Regions from separate parts of the Streptomyces sp. NPDC051907 genome, predicted to be linked through region 4. Evidence: riboswitches for the same ligand, from Rfam matches in the RefSeq annotation. Region 4 holds a riboswitch; each other region holds the start of a gene.

The links. Region 4 has a riboswitch for cyclic di-AMP ahead of AB0M39_RS04945 (NlpC/P60 family protein). Riboswitches for the same ligand answer to the same signal wherever they lie in the genome.
Region 1: another riboswitch for cyclic di-AMP. It lies ahead of AB0M39_RS13940 (M23 family metallopeptidase); the one in region 4 lies ahead of AB0M39_RS04945 (NlpC/P60 family protein).
Region 2: another riboswitch for cyclic di-AMP. It lies ahead of AB0M39_RS20115 (M23 family metallopeptidase); the one in region 4 lies ahead of AB0M39_RS04945 (NlpC/P60 family protein).
Region 3: another riboswitch for cyclic di-AMP. It lies ahead of AB0M39_RS19855 (LysM peptidoglycan-binding domain-containing protein); the one in region 4 lies ahead of AB0M39_RS04945 (NlpC/P60 family protein).

What each region holds. Positions count from the first base shown of each region.
Region 1 is NZ_JBFAYB010000019.1:85,932-90,186, reverse strand. Features, by position in the region: gene AB0M39_RS13950 (HPr family phosphocarrier protein) at 19-300, shown strand; gene AB0M39_RS13945 (GntR family transcriptional regulator) at 491-1,177, opposite strand; gene AB0M39_RS13940 (M23 family metallopeptidase) at 1,454-2,224, opposite strand; cyclic di-AMP (ydaO/yuaA leader) riboswitch at 2,237-2,399, opposite strand; gene AB0M39_RS13935 (pitrilysin family protein) at 2,628-4,010, opposite strand; gene AB0M39_RS13930 (pitrilysin family protein) at 4,028-4,255, opposite strand, start outside.
Region 2 is NZ_JBFAYB010000036.1:18,829-23,083, forward strand. Features, by position in the region: gene AB0M39_RS20110 (aldo/keto reductase) at 1-351, opposite strand, end outside; gene AB0M39_RS20115 (M23 family metallopeptidase) at 631-1,692, opposite strand; cyclic di-AMP (ydaO/yuaA leader) riboswitch at 1,704-1,859, opposite strand; gene AB0M39_RS20120 (PP2C family protein-serine/threonine phosphatase) at 2,095-3,267, opposite strand; tRNA gene AB0M39_RS20125 (tRNA-Met) at 3,628-3,701, opposite strand; gene AB0M39_RS20130 (hypothetical protein) at 3,802-4,255, shown strand, end outside.
Region 3 is NZ_JBFAYB010000035.1:26,827-31,081, forward strand. Features, by position in the region: gene AB0M39_RS19850 (hypothetical protein) at 1-263, opposite strand, end outside; gene AB0M39_RS19855 (LysM peptidoglycan-binding domain-containing protein) at 912-1,718, opposite strand; cyclic di-AMP (ydaO/yuaA leader) riboswitch at 1,723-1,917, opposite strand; gene AB0M39_RS19860 (chitinase C-terminal domain-containing protein) at 2,532-4,255, shown strand, end outside.
Region 4 is NZ_JBFAYB010000005.1:19,805-24,059, forward strand. Features, by position in the region: gene pcrA (DNA helicase PcrA) at 1-34, opposite strand, end outside; gene AB0M39_RS04940 (hypothetical protein) at 450-1,244, opposite strand; cyclic di-AMP (ydaO/yuaA leader) riboswitch at 1,465-1,628, shown strand; gene AB0M39_RS04945 (NlpC/P60 family protein) at 1,631-2,851, shown strand; gene AB0M39_RS04950 (hypothetical protein) at 3,049-3,402, opposite strand; gene AB0M39_RS04955 (NlpC/P60 family protein) at 3,730-4,255, shown strand, end outside.

The sequences.
Region 1 (4,255 bases), on a different contig from region 4:
GACTTGAAGGGCAACACCATGGCTGAGCGCCGCGTCAATGTCGGCTGGGCCGAGGGCCTTCACGCCCGCCCCGCTTCCATCTTCGTCCGTGCCGCCACGGCGTCCGGCGTCCCCGTGACGATCGCCAAGGCCGACGGCAGCCCCGTCAACGCCGCCTCCATGCTCGCCGTGCTCGGGCTGGGCGCGCAGGGCGGCGAGGAGATCGTGCTCGCCTCCGAGGCGGACGGCGCCGACGTCGCCCTGGACCGTCTGGCCAAGCTGGTCGCCGAGGGCCTCGAGGAGCTCCCGGAGACCGTCTGAGCCGCAGTCGCCCACGACAGAGCCGCGGATCCCGAATTCGGGAGACCGCGGCTCCGTTCTATTCCGGGACGGAGATATCCGGCTGGATCCACGCGAGCGGATCCAGGGACAGACCGACAGACCGGAATAGGAATTCGGGCAGCAGGACAGGCCCCCCGATAATTCCTTCCCTTTGTATACGGCGCGACTGTTAATGCCGGAGGCTCGCGGTGTTTACGGCATGTTGCGAAGTCCTCACGGTCCTTGTGCGCTCCTGTCCGCGCAGCCGGTGAGCGGCCACCGCCCGCTCGGCGTGCAGGGCGGTCAGCGCGCGGGCGCGCTCGCCGTCGCCGCGCGCCACCGCGTCCACGATCGCGCCGTGCTCGGCCCAGGACTCGACGGGCCTGGCCGGCTGCTCGACCGCGTACATCCACGCGATCTTGTGCCGCAGCTGGGTGAGCAGGGCGGTCAGCCCGGGGCTCTGGGAGGCCTGGGCGAGCGTCTCGTGGAACCAGCCGCCCAGGGAGCGCAGATCCTCGCCCTGGCCGCGCCGCGCCCGCTCCTGGCCCAGCCTGACCAGGCCGCGCAGCACCTTGAGGTGCGCGTCGGTGCGGCGCTGGGCGGCGCGGGCGGCGCCCAGCGGCTCCAGCAGCAGACGGATGTCCAGCAGGTCCGCGGCCTCCTGCTCGGTGGGCTCGGCGACACAGGCGCCGGCGTGCCGGCGGGTAGTGACGAAGCCCTCGGACTCCAGGGTGCGCAGGGCCTCGCGCACCGGGACCCGGGAGACGCCGTAGCGGCGGGCGAGCTGCTCCTCGGTGAGCCGGCTGCCGCGCGCGAATACACCGGAGACGATGTCGTCGCGGATCGCCGTGCATACCGAATGCGCAGGAATGCGCATGACCGAACCTCCGCTTTAATCCGCGCGAAACGCAGCCGATTGACTTCTGTTCGGCAACCCTATTGCAACGGACGCGATTTTCCGATGGCCCACCGAAATCCATGGACACCTTTTGGCCAGGAAGCGCCGCGGGCGACGGCGAGGGCGGTTCGGGGGCCGGGAGGCGGGCGGGGCCGGGGAACGCCGAAGGCCCCGGCGGGGACCGGGGCCTTCGAGAAGGAGAGCGGGATCAGGCGGACGCGCGGCGCCCTGGTGCGGGCGCCCGGCGGCCGGTGATCAGACCTTGACGCCGTGGGAGCGCAGGTAGGAGACCGGGTTGATGTCGGAGCCGTACTCCGCCGTGCTCCGGGCCTCGAAGTGGAGGTGGGGGCCCGAGGAGTTGCCGGTGGAGCCGGAGAGGCCGATCTGCTGGCCCGGGGTGACGTCCTGGCCGACCGAGACGCCGATGGAGGAGAGGTGGCCGTACTGCGTGTACGTGCCGTCGTGCATCTTGATCACGACGTTGTTGCCGTACGCGCCGCCCCAGCCCGCCTCCACGACGGTGCCCATGCCGACGGACACGACCGAGGAGCCGGAGGCGGCGTGGAAGTCGACGCCGGTGTGGCTGCCGGAGGACCAGGCGGCGCCGCCGGCCTGGTAGGCGGTGCTGACATACGAGCCGGCGACCGGGGCGGTGAAGGAGAGCAGGCGCTTGCGCTCTGCCTCGCGGTCGGCGCGCTCCTTGGCCTCGCGGGCCTCCTTGACGCGGGCCTCGGCCTGGCGCTTCGCCTCGGCCTCGGCCTTCGCCTTGGCGGCGGCGCGGTCGGCCTCCAGCCGCTGCACCTCGGCCTGGTCGGCGATCTCGTCCGCGAGGGAGTCGACGGCGACTGTCTGCAGGGTGCCGGTGTCCTCCATGGAGGGGGCGCCGGGCTCGGCGGCGAGCGCCGGGGAAGCGAGGGTTCCGATGACGCCGGTGGTGGCGAGGGCCGCTACGCCTGCCATGTTCGCGCTCTTGCGCGACAGGCGGCTCGGGGCACGGTGCTTCCCGGTGGCACGGGTGAACGCCATGGAGAGGCTGATCCTTTCCTTCCTTCTCGCCTACCGGGTTAGCTGACGGGTTCGGAGCAGGAAGGTCTCCTACGGGCCCCTCCGCGGCTGCGAAGGCGTCCGATTCACCCCAGGGACTGAGTGGGTCCCCGGCTCCCCAGGCTCGCGCCTGACGGGGACTCGGCGATGACTGTCCGATGCCGCGGGTGCGGCGGGCTACTGGCGAACAGCCGCACTGACGCTAGGCGGGCGCTCTTTCAATCGCCAAACAGACGGCCCTTTTTGTAGCGCACGCCACAGGGCAGACAGGCAACTAGCCAACAAAACGGACATACGACGGAACCCCGGGCATCGCACTGAAGCCGGGGTTCCGTTTCCTGCTGTGGAGTTGTCGTGCCGCGCGCCGGGGACGGCGGGAGGTCAATCAGCCTGTGACAACAGTCACTTCGCCGATGCCCAGCGCCTTGACCGGCTCCGCGATCTGCGCGGCGTCGCCGACGAGCACGGTGACCATGCGGTCCACCGGGAAGGCGCTGACGGCCGCGGCCGTCGCCTCCACGGTGCCCGTCTCGGCGAGCCGTACGTACAACTGCGCCTGATAGTCGTCCGGGAGGTGCTGCTCGACCTGGTCGGCGAGCGTGCCCGCGACGGACGCGGCCGTCTCGTACTTCAGCGGGGCCACGCCCACCAGGTTCTGCACGGCGACGTCGCGCTCGGCGTCGGTGAGGCCCTCGGCCGCGAGCGTGCGCAGCACCTTCCAGAGGTCGTCCAGCGCCGGGCCGGTGTTGGGGGTGTCCACGGAGCCGCTGATGGCGAGCATCGAGGCGCCCGTGGCCCCGCCCGGGGCGGTCGGGGATGCGGAGCGCAGCACCTGGCCGAAGGCCCGTACGCCGTAGGTGTAGCCCTTCTCCTCGCGCAGGACGCGGTCCAGCCGGGAGGTGAGGGTGCCGCCCAGGCAGTACGAGCCGAGGACCTGCGCCGGCCAGACGCGGTCGTGCCGGTCCGCGCCGATGCGGCCGATCAGCAGCTGCGTCTGCACGGCGCCGGGCCGGTCCACGATCACCACGCGGCCGGTGTCGTCCGCGGTGATCGGCGGCATGGGGCGCAGATCGGCCTTGTCGCCGGTCCAGCCGCCCAGGGTGTCGGCGAGGACGGCGTCCAGGTCGACGCCCGTCAGGTCGCCCACGATCACCGCGGTGCCCGTGGCGGGCCGCACATGCCCCTCGAAGAAGGCACGCACGGCCGCCGCGTCGATGCGCTTGACGGTCTCCTCCGTGCCCTGGCGGGGGCGCGACATGCGCGAGGAGGCCGGGAAGAGCTGCTTGGACAGCTCCTTGGCGGCGCGGCGGGCCGGGTTGGCCTGCTCGTGCGGGATCTCGTCCAGGCGGTTGCGGACCAGGCGCTCGACCTCGCTGCTCGCGAACGCGGGCGCGCGCAGGGCCTCGGACAGCAGGCCGAGCGCCTTGGGCAGCCGGGAGACCGGGACCTCCAGAGAGACCCGGACGCCGGGGTGGTCGGCGTGCGCGTCCAGGGTGGCGCCGCAGCGCTCCAGCTCGGCGGCGAACTCCTCCGCCGAGCGCTTGTCGGTGCCCTCGGACAGGGCGCGCGCCATGATCGTGGCGACGCCGTCGAGGCCCTCCGGCTCGGCGTCCAGGGGAGCGTCGAGGGAGAGCTCCACGGCCACGACCTGCTGGCCGGGGCGGTGGCAGCGCAGCACGGTCAGGCCGTTGTCGAGCGTGCCGCGCTCGGGGGCCGGGAAGGCCCACGGCCTGGCCTCGCCGGCCTGCGGCTGCGGGTGGAAGTCCATGCTGACGGCAGCGTCGCTCACTGGTCGGCTCCCTCGTTGTCGTCGCTGTCGTTGTCGGCGCCGTCTTCGGCGGCGACCGGCTCGTAGACCAGCACCGCCCTGTTCTCGGGGCGCAGCCGGGCCTTGGCGACCGCCTGCACCTCCTCGGCGGTCACCTCCAGCACCCGCTGCACGGCGGTCAGCGCCAGCTGGGGGTCGCCGAACAGCACGGCGAACCGGCACAGTTCGTCGGCGCGCCCGGCGAC
Region 2 (4,255 bases), on a different contig from region 4:
GTCCGTGCGCAGCCGGGCCAGGGACTCCTCGACCGCTCCCTTGACGGTGGCGGCGGACAGGCCCTTGTACTGGGGGTGCGCGCCGACCTTGGTGGCGACGACCACGTCGGAGCGGTTGCCGCGCGCCGCGAGCCAGTCGCCTATGAGGGTCTCGGACTCGCCGCCCTTGTTCCCCGGGGCCCAGGCGGAGTAGAGGTCCGCGGTGTCGACGAAGTTGCCGCCGCCGGCGGTGTACGCGTCGAGCACGGCGAAGGTCTGCGTCGCGTCGGCGGTCCAGCCGAAGACGTTGCCGCCGAGGGCGAGGGGGAAGACGGAGAGCTCTGAGGCGCCGAGAGGCCTGAGTGAAGTCATGGGGAGATCAACACCCCAGCGGGGACAGGGTATTCCGAGCGCGGGAACGAGAACAAGCCACTGTTCGGCACCGGCGGCGACGGCCTCCGCTGCTCGGCGCCGCTCCTCGGCACCCCTGCTCAGCCGCGCGAGCACCCGGCAGTCCCTGTGTCCGCGCGAGCATCCGGCGCTGCCGGCGTCAACGCGAGGACCCGGCAATCCCCGTGTCAACGCGAAGACCCGGCAGTCCTGGCGTCGGGGGGTGTGCGCCAGACCCGCCGGGGGTTCAGTGAGCGGTGCTCAGACCGTCAGGCCCTTGTCGCGCAGCCAGGCCGCCGGGTCGATGCCCGAGCCGCCCGCCGTGTGGACCTCGAGGTGCAGGTGCGGGCCGGTCACATTGCCGGTCGCGCCGACACGGCCGATGGTCTCGCCCGTGCCCACCTTCTGGCCCGCTCCCACGGTCATCGAGGACAGGTGGGCGTACCAGATCTCCGTGCCGTCCTCCAGCTCGAGGACGACGCGGTAGCCGTACGAGCCGGACCAGGCGGCCGACTTGACCGTGCCGCTGTGGACCGCCTTGGCCGGGGTGCCGGTCGGCGCGGCGAAGTCCAGGCCGGTGTGCTGGCCCGAGGACCACATGGAGCCGGACTCGCCGTAGGTCGAGGTGATCGTGTACGAGGAGGTGGGCAGGGAGTAGCTCGCGGCGAGCTTGGCCAGCCGCTCCGCCTCCGCCTTGGCCTTCGCGGCCTCCTCCGCCTTGCGCTTCTCCTCGGCGGCCTTGGCCTCGGCCTCGCTCTGCTGCTTCTCGGCGGCGGCCGCTGCCTTCTCGGCGGCGAGCTTCTCGGCGGCGGCCTTCGCGTCGGCGTCCGCCTCGGCCTGCTGCTGCTCGGCCTGCTGGAGGATGCGGGCGCGCAGAGCCTCGCCGGCGCCGCCCTGGTCTGCGACGGCCGTGCTGCCCGCGCTCTGGTCGGCGGCGAGCCCCATGGCGGCGGCCGCGGTGGTGTTCTGGTCGTCGGACTCGCCGTTGGAGTCGTCGGAGATGAGGGAGCCGACGCCCGGGAGGGACTCGGCGTCCGGAAGGTCGGGAAGCGATATCGAGACCGGCGGCTTGTCCTGCGCGGTGGCGATGCCGCCCGCGCCGACCGCTGCGATCACGCCGACGCCGAGGACCGTGGAGCTGCGGGCGATGCCGCCGCGCTGCTTGACGACCCGGTGCTTTCCGCGCACCGGACGGACGGTGTCCGCCGTGGGGTTCCACTCGCCGAACGTCGGCTCTGCCGATGTCTCGTCACCGAAGTAGGGCGATTCAAAAGGGACTTCAGTCGCCCGGGGAGCTTCGGGGGCAGGCCTGTTGGACGCCACGGAGGCGCACTCCTTTCCTTCCTTCTCGCCTACCGGGTTAGCTGACGGGTTCGGAGCAGGAAGGTCTCCTACGGTCGCTTCGGCCGCGAACTGCACGGCAAAAGACGTCCGATTCACCCCAATTGGTGGTTCCCCGGTTCCCTTGCGGGATTCGGCGCGTGCGCACGGTGCCGTCATGTCGACGGCTGGGACGACCGCGCTGCGTTATCGAACGTTAATAGACACCGGGGTCTGATTCCAAGCTGTTCTTGTTGATCGTTAAGGAGATTGACCAACCCTTAACGGGACATACAGGTCTGGAATCGGGCGAGTTGACCGCCACACCGGCACCTAGAGGAACATCTACGTCAACCCCACGCACCTGACAGTGCATCAAATGTTATGCGGAGGGGCACCCTTCGGTTACGGACCGTGGGCGTCCTCGCGCCCGTCGTCCGCCGCGCTGACGACCGGCACGGTCCTGCGCCGCTCCGGCTGCCCCTCGACGGGCCTCGTGACCGCGAGGAGCGCCATGTCGTCGGTCGTCCCGCCGCCCGTGTGCCGGCGCACATCGTCCACGAGCGCGTCCAGCAGCTCCTCGGGCCCGGGGAAGATCCGGCCGCCGAGCCGCCCGCCCGGGTCGTAGAAGACACCGGCCGCATCCCGCGCCTCGGAGAGCCCGTCGGTGTAGAGCAGGAGGGTGGCCCCCGGGGGGTACGGATACTCCTCGGCCCGGTCCGGCCAGAGCCCCAGGTCGCCCATCCCCAGCGGCAGCGCGGCGTCGGTCGGCTCCAGCAGGTCCAGATCCCCGTCGACGTAGAGCATCAGCGGCTCGGGGTGGCCGCGGTTGACCACCCGCACCGCGCCGTCCTCCCGTGGGATCTCGGCGAGCACGGCGGTGGTGAAGCCCTCGACGGCGTCCAGCCCGGGCCGCCGGATCCCCTCGCGCGCCAGCGCCCGCTCCAGACGCTCGGCGACGCCCTCCAGCGAGCTCTCCTGCTCGGCCGCCTCCCGGAACGCCCCGATGACGACGGCGACGGCCTCGACGGCGTCCAGCCCCTTGCCGCGTACGTCCCCGACGATCAGCCGTACGCCGTACGCGGTGTCCTGCACGGCGAACAGGTCGCCGCCGATGAACGCGTCCGCCTGCGCCGCCTCGTACCGCGCGGCTACATGGAGCCCGCCGATCCGGTCGGAGGGCGTGGGCAGCACGGCGCGCTGCGCGGTCTCCGCGATGACGCGCGCGGAGGCGAGCCGCTCGCCGCTGAGCCGTACGACCCGGTTGATGAGCAGCGCCAGCCCGGAGACGGTGACGACGGTGGACACCTCGGTGTACGCCGTGACCTGGGACACGGTCTGGTTGTAGAAGTGCAGCCCGACGACGGCCGCGGTCGCCGCGATGCCGGTCAGCAGGGTGGTGAGCAGGGAGAAGAAGGGCGCGGCGATGAGTGGGGCCGCCGCGAAGAAGGGCACGGCGGTGAATCTGGGCGGGGTGAGGACGTCGAAGACCACCCCGCCGACGATCATCAGCGCGGGCAGCGCCCGGACGAACAGTTGAGCGATGTAGCCGCCGCCGGCCTGCTTTCGGTGCCCCACCGATGATCTCCTGCCCAGTCCGCCCACGGCTGCGGACGGTACCGCGCCCTCCCCAGGCTGGCCGGAGCCGCGCCGTGCGGCGACTCGCCGTCGGCCAAGTGGGGGATACGACGCGGGGGCGTATCGAGGCGGCGACGGGCGTACGGCGAGGTGCGCGGGCGTGCGACCCGCGAAACGGCGCATGCTTCCCGTGCTCCGCGCCGGGCGGGGGACGGGCGGGCGCCTGGCCTCGGACTCCTGGCACCTGGCCTCGGGCTGCTGGCGCCTGGCTCCTGGCGCCCTGGCGCCCTGGTGCCTGAGACTTCTGGGCATACGACAGCGGCCCGGCACTCTGATCGAGTGCCGGGCCGCTGCTGCTAGTAGCGGGGACAGGATTTGAACCTGCGACCTCTGGGTTATGAGCCCAGCGAGCTACCGAGCTGCTCCACCCCGCGTCGGTGAACACAACCTTACGCCATCCGGAGCATGATCAAAGCCATTTATGAGTACGACCGCTCTTCCGCCCCTCCAAAGGCGGCCGCGACCATCTGCCATATGGCTGAGACACCAGTGAATTCGGAGAGGCCGACGGCGGCTCGGACGGCCGGGCATCTGCTGCTCGTCTGGATCGTCGGAGCGGCCCTCGCGCCCGCGCTCGGGTTCGCGACGGTCGGCGCGGTGTGGGTCGGCGGGCCGGGCGCCACGCTGGCCGTGCTGCTCGTTGGCGGCCTTCTCTCCATCGCGGCACTGGCCGCGACGGGACTGGTCGTACGCGACGTGGTGCCGCTCTGCGCGACGGCCCGCGGCCTGATGGGCTGGGCGGCGACCGTCCTCGTCGGCGGCACGCTGGGGGCGCTCGGCGGGTTCGCGGCCTGGACCACGGACGAGTTCGACCTGGGCGGCGCGGACATGAGGATCGCGCTGAGCGGGCTTCCGTACGCCGTGGTCGCCGCGTTCTTCGTCCCGAGCCGGTCCGTGCGGCTGACCTCCGCGGTCGCACTCGCCGGGA
Region 3 (4,255 bases), on a different contig from region 4:
CCGTCGGTCTGGTTGTTGAAGATGCGGTGCGTCCCGAACTGGTTGTTGAGGTTGTGCGCACCGTAGCTGTAGTAGAAGTGCGAGGGCTTGTCGTTGTTCCACCCCGCGTCCTGCGGGTAGATGCACACGGCCCCAGAGGGACATCCGTGGACGGCGGCCGCCGCCTGGGAATTGGTCGCGGCGGAGGCCGCGATCGGCGAGCCGGCGAGCAGGGCGGTGGCCGCGAAAAGCGTCGCAGCCCGCGTGTAGCTCTTCCTCAGCATGCGTGAACTCCTTGGAGATAGAAGAGGGGACCGCCGCTGCAAGGGGCGGCAGCCCGCAGCGTAGGCGGAATAGAGAGCGATACGACCCTGACACTTGTCAGGGTCGCCGATTCGGCCGCGTGCTCTTTTCGACTGCCCATGCGAGGGGGCTATATGACGGTGCTTCACTTTGCTGCCCTGGGGCCGAGTTCGGAGCCGGTCCGCCCAAGAGGCGAATAGCCCGATCGGGGGATGGGGCGCGGGCCGGCGGCAGCCTACGGGGCGCCTTCGGCGGCCGAAGTGCTGGAAGAGTTCCCCGCGCGCGTCGCTCGGGCGGGTCGCCGTCGCCCGCCGGCCGGTTCTGGAGCGGGGGGTCCGCACCGGGACGTCGGAGGGAGCGCGGGACGCGAGCGCGTTTCGCCGGGTGCGCGGCCGCCTCAGCGGCCCGAGCGACCCGGGCAGCTCGAGCGGCCCGAGCGGCCCGAGCGGCCCGAGCGATCCGGGCGGCCCGAGCTGACGGCGGTCGCGCACGGCCCCGGTCTGGCGGAGGGAAGGGCGGCGCGGCTTGCTCGCGTGCGCTTCAGCGGGAGCCGTGCGCCGCGCCTGCGGACAGGCCGGAGCCCCGGTCGCATGGCGCGCCGGGGCTCACAGCAGTGGAGAGGGTGCGGTCTAGTACGGACCGTTCACGTTGTCGATCGAGCCGTACCGGTCGGCCGCGTAGTTGCAGGCGGCGGTGATGTTGGCGACCGGGTCGAAGCTGTCCATCGACGTGCCGGGCACGTGGTACGCGGTGAACGTGGGGTCGATGACCTGCAGGAGTCCCTTGGACGGGGTTCCGGCGACGGCGTTGGAGTCCCAGTTGTTGATGGCCAGCGGGTTGCCGGAGGACTCGCGCATGATGTTGCGGTGGATGCCCTCGTAGGAGCCGGGGATGCCGTGCTCGGCCATGACGTCGAGCGACTCCTTGATCCAGCCGTCGAGGTCGTTGGTGTAGGACTTCTTCGCCGGGGCTGCGACGGGCTCGGCGGCCAGCTGGGTCGTGGGCTCGGAGCGGTCGGCGCGCTCGGCGGACGCCCTGGAGGGGGCCGGCTTCTGAGCGGGCTCGTACGCGGCCTTCTGGCCGAGGGTGAGCTTGAGACCGGGGTGGATCAGCCGCGGGTTGTCGCCGACGGCGCTGCGGTTGTCCTTGTACAGCTTCTTCCAGCCGCCGCTCAGGGAGTGCTCTCGGGCGATCTTGGCGAGGGAGTCGCCGGCGACGACGCGGTAGGTCTTCGGGGCCGCCTGCGGGGCGGCGGCGGGCTGGGCGGCCGTGGCGGCCTGCGCCACGGCGGCGGACGGCGTCGCGGCCGGGGCCGCGCCGGCGGCGGTCGCGCCGAGCACCGGGAGAACGAGCGCGGCTCCGCCCGTGCCCGCGGCGGCGATGCCCCGGGTGAGCGAGCTGGACTTGGGGCGGCGGTGCTTTCCCTTTGCAGGCATGACGAATTCCTCTCCGTCGCCTACGAGGTGAGCTGTCGGGTTCGGACGGGAGATGTCCGGTCGCACTGTGAATACGACTTCACCCCGAGCCGTTCCGGAATCCGGATCGGCGGCTTACCTGGGTCCCCCGCTCCTGCCGTGCGTAAGTGAGTGGGTGGGAGGGATTCCGGACAGCGGCAGGATTCGGCGTTCCATCCGGATTGACGGTGACGTTAGGCGAGAAAGCCGGGAAGGAACAAGCCCCGAATTCGAATAGGGAATGCGAGAGGCCTGTTCCGTAGCGATCAGAACCGCCGGCCCCCTTTGATCGAATAACCCAACTTTCTTTGCGCAGAACGGAAGTGCCCTCAGCGGCCCCCCGGGACCCGCAGCCGCCGGCGTGACCCATTTCACTGAAGGGGATACGGGTCGGAATGCGGCACGACGGCGTACCAGAGCACGATATTTCGCATGAGCAGCCCGCAATCCAGACAGCACTTTCTAAACACGCTTCAATAATGCGAATACGGAGCTTTTCGGACACTGTGGGCGCTGGGCGAATGCTGCTTTCCATATCAAAACGGGCATACTGCCACCCGGTCGATTCGGCCGCCCCGACCCCTCCCCCGCATCGCCGCTCCCGCGCCATCCGAGATGGTCCAGACCTATTGACGTAATGGTCTAGTCCTTTTAATCTCTGCGTCACCTCACGGATCCCGCCCTGGGCGTGCGCACGCCCAGGACCCAACCCGTCCCATCCCCATGCCAGTTGTGCGACGCCGCCGCCCTGCACCCCCTGGCGGGTGCAGAAGACCCCCCTCAGGAGGATCCACCGTGCCGTCCCCCACCCGTACGAGAGCATCGCTGCTCGCCGTCGGCGCAGCCGCCGCCGCGCTGCTGGCCGGCTCGCTCTCGGCAGGCGTCTCACAGGCCGCCGGCCAGGAGTCCTGTCGTCCCGACGGGCTCTACACGACGCCAGGCGTCGACGTTCCGTACTGCTCCGTCTACGACGCCGAGGGCCGGGAGAAGATGGGCGCGGACCACCAGCGCCGCGTCATCGGCTACTTCACCGGCTGGCGCACCGGCAGGGACGGCACACCCGCCTACCTGGCCTCCGACATTCCCTGGGACAAGGTCACCCACGTCAATTACGCCTTCGGGCACATCGACTCCGCAGGCAGGCTGTCGGTCGGGAAAGACGGAGCGGCCAACGCCGCCACCGGGATGACCTGGCCAGGCGTGGCCGGGGCGGAGATGGACCCCGCGCTGCCGTACAAGGGCCACTTCAATCTCCTGACGAAGTTCAAGAAGCAGCATCCCCACGTGAAATCGCTGATCTCCGTCGGCGGCTGGGCCGAGACCGGCGGCTACTTCGGCGACGACGGCGCCCGGGTGAACTCCGGCGGCTTCTACTCGATGGCCACCAACGCCGACGGCTCGGTGAACCAGAGGGGCATCGACGCCGTCGCCGATTCGGCCGTCGACTTCGTCGAGAAGTACGGCTTCAACGGCGTCGACATCGACTACGAATACCCGACGTCGATGAAGGACGCGGGCAATCCGCTCGACTACCAGATCTCCAACGCCCGCCGGGCGGGGCTCGTCAAGGGCTACGCGGCGCTGATGAAGACCCTGCGCGAGAAGCTCGACCGGGCCGGCGCGGCGGACGGCAGGCACTATCTGCTGACCGTGGCGGCGCCCTCGTCCGGCTATCTGCTGCGCGGGATGGAGACCTTCCAGGTCCAGAAATATCTGGACTACGTCAACATCATGTCGTATGACCTGCATGGCGCGTGGAACGAGTACGTCGGCCCCAACGCCTCGCTCTTCGACGACGGCAAGGACGCCGAGCTGGCCGCGGCGGGCGTCTACTCCACGTCCCAGTACGGCGGCATCGGATACCTCAACACCGACTGGGCGTACCACTACTTCCGCGGATCGATGCCGGCCGGCCGCATCAACATCGGCCTCCCCTACTACACGCGCGGCTTCAAGAACGTGCAGGGCGGCACAGACGGTCTGTGGGGCAGGGCCCCCTCGACCACCTGCCCGGCCGGGGCCGGACTGACCAAGTGCGGCGACGGGGCCGTCGGCATCGACAACCTGTGGCACGACAAGGACACCGCCGGCAAGGAGTCCCCGGCCGGGTCCAACCCCATGTGGCATGCCAAGAACCTCGAGAAGGGCATCGTCGGGGACTATGTCTCCCAGTACGGCTTCCCCTCGAACACCACGCTGACCGGCACATATGCCCGTAAGTACGACTCCACGCTCGTCGCCCCCTGGCTCTGGAACGCGCAGAAGAAGGTCTTCCTCTCCACCGAGGACGAGCAGTCCGTCGCCGCCAAGGCGGACTATGTGGTGGACCGGGGCATCGGCGGCACGATGGTCTGGGAGCTCGCGGGCGACTACGACTGGAACGCCGCCAAGGGCCAGTACGAGATCGGCGACACGCTGACGACGGCGATGTACGAGAAGTTCAAGTCCGCCGCTCCCTACGGCGCGACGCGCGCCGGCGCCGCCCTGCCGAGCGAGGCGGTCAAGGTGGACGTGGACTT
Region 4 (4,255 bases):
CCGCCAGGAAGCTGTCGTCAAAGAGGCTGCTCATCGCTCTACGAGTCTAGGCGGCCGCACTGACAGCCCGCGGCCGCATTCGCATACGGCCCCGGTCGCGTCCGAATACGACGGGGAGCCGCGTCCGAATACGGGCGGGACCCGCGGCCGGATGCGGCTGGCTGGCGTGTCCGGACGCGGGCGGGGCGGGCCCTGAAGGGGCAGGGGCAGGCACTACGGGCCGGGGGCAGGTCTGGCCAGGCCAGGCCAGGCCACGGTCGTACGACGTCACGACCCGCGACCCCATGCCAGTACGCGGCGGCCAGGACCCCCCGCGCAGGCCCCAGGCTCCCTGCCCAGGCCGCACGCCCCAGCGCGCCGCACCCCGCCCGCCCCCGGCCGCTTGAAGCTCACAGCCTCACAGCCGCCTCACGGCCGCCGATCTCCCCTGACCCGGCGCCCGCGACCGGCTACGGCTCCTGGTTCTGCTGCTCCCGTTTCCTCATCACTTCCGGGTCCGGGTACAGATCTGCCACGTCGGCCGACGGCACGATCTCGGACGGCTGGGGCGGCACGACCTTCACCGGCTTGTCGACCTCGCTGAGCGTCAGCGAAACGGGCTCGTCGTCGATCTCGAACTCGATGGCCTGTGGAGCGGTCCCGCCCTTGACCGAGAGATAGACGGTCACCCCGTCGTCCTCGGGCTGCTGGACGAGCGGTATCAGCTTCTCCTCCGGCTTGTCCCGCGCCTCGTAGCGCGTCGTCCCGGGGTTCAGCCGCTTCGCCGACTCCACGCTCTCCGGGATGGAGGCGAAGCCGCGGTCGAGATCGCAGAGCCTGAGCGTCTCGTCGTCCTTCATCTCGCTCGGCGTCAGCTCGATCCACTTTCCGCGCGCCTTCTCGGCGGCGGGTTCGTACTTCGCCACCTGCTCCGGGCCGATCACGGTCGCGAGCTGTCGGTACTGCTTGAGCATCTCGTCGTCGAGGCGGATCCAGGCGCGCTCGCCGCGTTGCGCGATCACCTCGGTGAACGCGAAGGGGGCCTTCTCGGTCTTCCCCGCGCAGTTGCCGTCTCGGTCGCCGCGGAGGTCGTGTGCGGAGCTTTGCAACCTGGCCGACCGATACCCCTTCAACTCCTTGAGCGACTGCGACATCAGCCGCCCGTCGCTCTTCGGGTCGGGCGCGGAGCTCTCGCCGCCCTTCCCCGAGCTCTGCGACTCCTCCCCCGAGCCGCAGCCGCTCGCCACCGCCGCCAGTAAGGCCATGGCACACATTCCAGCCAAACCTGACTTTCTCTTCCCCACCCCTGAACCTTCCAGTAACCGGGCTCAATCCCGGGACTCACCAGTCAAACGTCCACAGGTTCTCACTTTGGTCACGAAAATGTATCGGGCATATCGACCATCAACCTTCACAACAGCCACACGTATTGGCTAGCGTGCTCGATCAGGTGGTCCCGTCCCCCCTTGGCGAACCACGCCAATCGGGTCGCCTGCGCCGAATTCGGACTATCCACACGGAAGTTCGGAACCGGGGACCCACTTTGCACACTTGGGGTGAATCGGACCGCGACCCACTCGGTCCGTAGGGCGATCTTCCGTTCCGCCCGAACCCGACAGCTAACCCGGTAGGCGGTCCACGGAAGAAGGAGATGTCGGCCTTGGCGTCGCATCGCAAGCCGCGTACCCGTACCGGAATCCCCGGGATGGCCGGAATACGCACCAACTCCCCCGCCGTCGGGTTCACTACGGCTGCGCTCGCCGGCGTCACCCTGCTGTCGACGCAGAGCGCCGACGCGGCGCCCGCCGACCCGAACCCCTCCGTCGAGGAAGTACAGAAGAAGGTCGACGACCTGTACCGGCAGGCCGGTTCGGAGACCCAGCGCTACAACAAGGCCAAGGAGGCCACCGCCGAGAAGCGGCGCGAGGTCGACGGGATGCTCGACGAGGCCGCCAAGCGCACCGACAAGCTCAACGAGTCACGGCAGGCCCTCGGCAACTACGCCGCCGCGCAGTACCGGACGGGCGCGGTCACTCCGACCGCCGCGCTGCTGTTCGCGGACAGCCCGGAGTCGTACTTCGACCAGACGCAGCTGATGGACCGGATGACCGACCGTCAGCGCAAGGTCATCGACGACTACGAGACCGAGCGCGCCGAAGCGGCCGAGCAGCGCACGGAGGCGACCAAGAGCCTCGAGTCGCTCACGGAGTCCCAGAAGACGCTGCAGACCAGCAAGCGCGAGGTGCAGGCCAAGCTCGCCGAGGCGCGCTCGCTGCTGTCGAGGCTGACGGCGGACGAGAAGGCGCGGGTCGCGGAGCTCGAGCGCAAGAAGCAGGAAGAGGCCCGCCGCAAGGCCGAGGCGAAGGCCAAGGAGGAGGCGGAGGCCCGCGAGAAGGCCGAGGCGGAGGCTGAGGCCGAGCGCCGCCGCCAGGAGCAGAACGAGGGCGGCACAGGCCCGGGCACGGGCACGAACCCCGGCTCCGGTACGGGCCCCGGTACTGCCCCCGGCGACGGCTCGTACGCCACCAAGGCCGCCAAGGTCCTCTCCTTCGCTCGCGCCCAGATCGGCAAGCCGTACGTCTGGGGAGCGACCGGCCCCAGCTCGTACGACTGCTCCGGCCTGACCCAGGCCGCCTGGAAGGCCGCAGGCGTCGACCTGCCGCGTACCACCTGGGACCAGGTCAAGGCCGGCGAGCGCGTCGCCACGGAGGACCTGCTCCCCGGCGACCTGGTCTTCTTCTACGACGACATCAGCCACGTCGGCATCTACATCGGCGACGGCAAGATGATCCACGCCCCCAAGCCGGGCGCGAACGTCCGCGAGGAGTCGATCTACTACATGCCGATCTACGGCAGCGTCCGCCCGGCCTGACCCCGGGGACCCTACGGAGACGGCTCCAGACCGGGCATCAGCCCCGCGCCTGGGTCGCCGACCTGGCGGCCGCGTAGCAGCCCAGCGCCTCCCAGGCGTTCGCCGTCGCCGGCGCGCCTGGGAGGCGTCCGCGCTCCAGCGGACGCCTCACGCGTCCACGCCGTCTCACATCCAGGCCGCCTCACGTCCACGCCGACTCACGTCCACAGCGTCGCGATGAAGATGTTGGCGATCGTCAGGCCGCCCACCGCCCCGAAGACCGCCTTCTCCACCCGCTCCTCGTCCCGCTTGACGTACACCAGGGCGAGGATCACCACCAGCACCGCCAGCTTGACGCCGATCTTGAGGTTGTTCACCGGCTGGTCGTCCGCCTGGTTGAGGCCCACCAGCGCCACGCCCGTGACCAGCATGGTCAGCGCGCCGTGCAGCATCGCCGGGACGAACCGCGCCGTCCCCGCCCCCATCGCCTTCATCTGGGTGAGGAAACCCCCGAGCAGCGAGGCGATGCCGATGATGTGCAGGGCCACGAAGACATTGATCAATACGTCCATGAGGCGGAGCCTAACCGGCCCCATACCACCGCTCTCCGGTCAGGTATGCCTCATTCGTCGCATCGGTCACACGGGACGGGAACCCGGTCCGGCGCCATGGGCCCGGCACTCATAACGCGCCTTGTGCTGTCCACCTTTGTGCAATATCGGTCCGTACGCCTCACCCCCGTGACCTCCAGGCTTAGCGTCCTCCCTCAGGTGACCGACTCCCCACCGCCGCCGGACCCTCCCGGCGACAGTCGGCCGCCACCGCCGAGGAATCCGGCGGCGGGCCGCTCCCCCTGTGCGGTCCGTCGCCGGACCCGGACCCGCAGGGATCGGAAGGACGTGGACGCCCTCGTGGCAGTGCACCGGAAACCCAAGCAGTATCCGCTCACCGGGCCCGCCGCCCGGACCGCCGCCACCCTCGCGCTCGCCGGCGCGGCGACCGCCACCGCCTTCGAGGGCACCGGGTACGCCGAGCCCGCCCTCACCCCCGCTCAGGTCAAGGCCAAGGTCGACAAGCTGTACCAGGAGGCGGAGGCCGCCGCGGAGAAGTACAACGGGGCCAAGGAGCAGGCCGCCGAGGCGCGCACCGCGCTGGACTCGCTGCGGGACGAGGCCGTGCGCAGGACCGAGCGGCTCAACAACTCGCGCATGGCGCTCGGCTCGATCGCCACCGCCCAGTACCGCGCCGCAGGCATGGACCCCGGGCTCCAGCTCGCGCTCACCTCGGACCCCGACGACTACCTGGAGCGGGCCGCGCTCGCCGAGCGGGTGGGCGCGCGTCAGGCGGACGCCATCTCGGGGGTGGAGCAGCAGCTGGTGGAGATCGCCCGGCTGAAGGCGGAGGCGGGACGGCGGACGGCCGCGC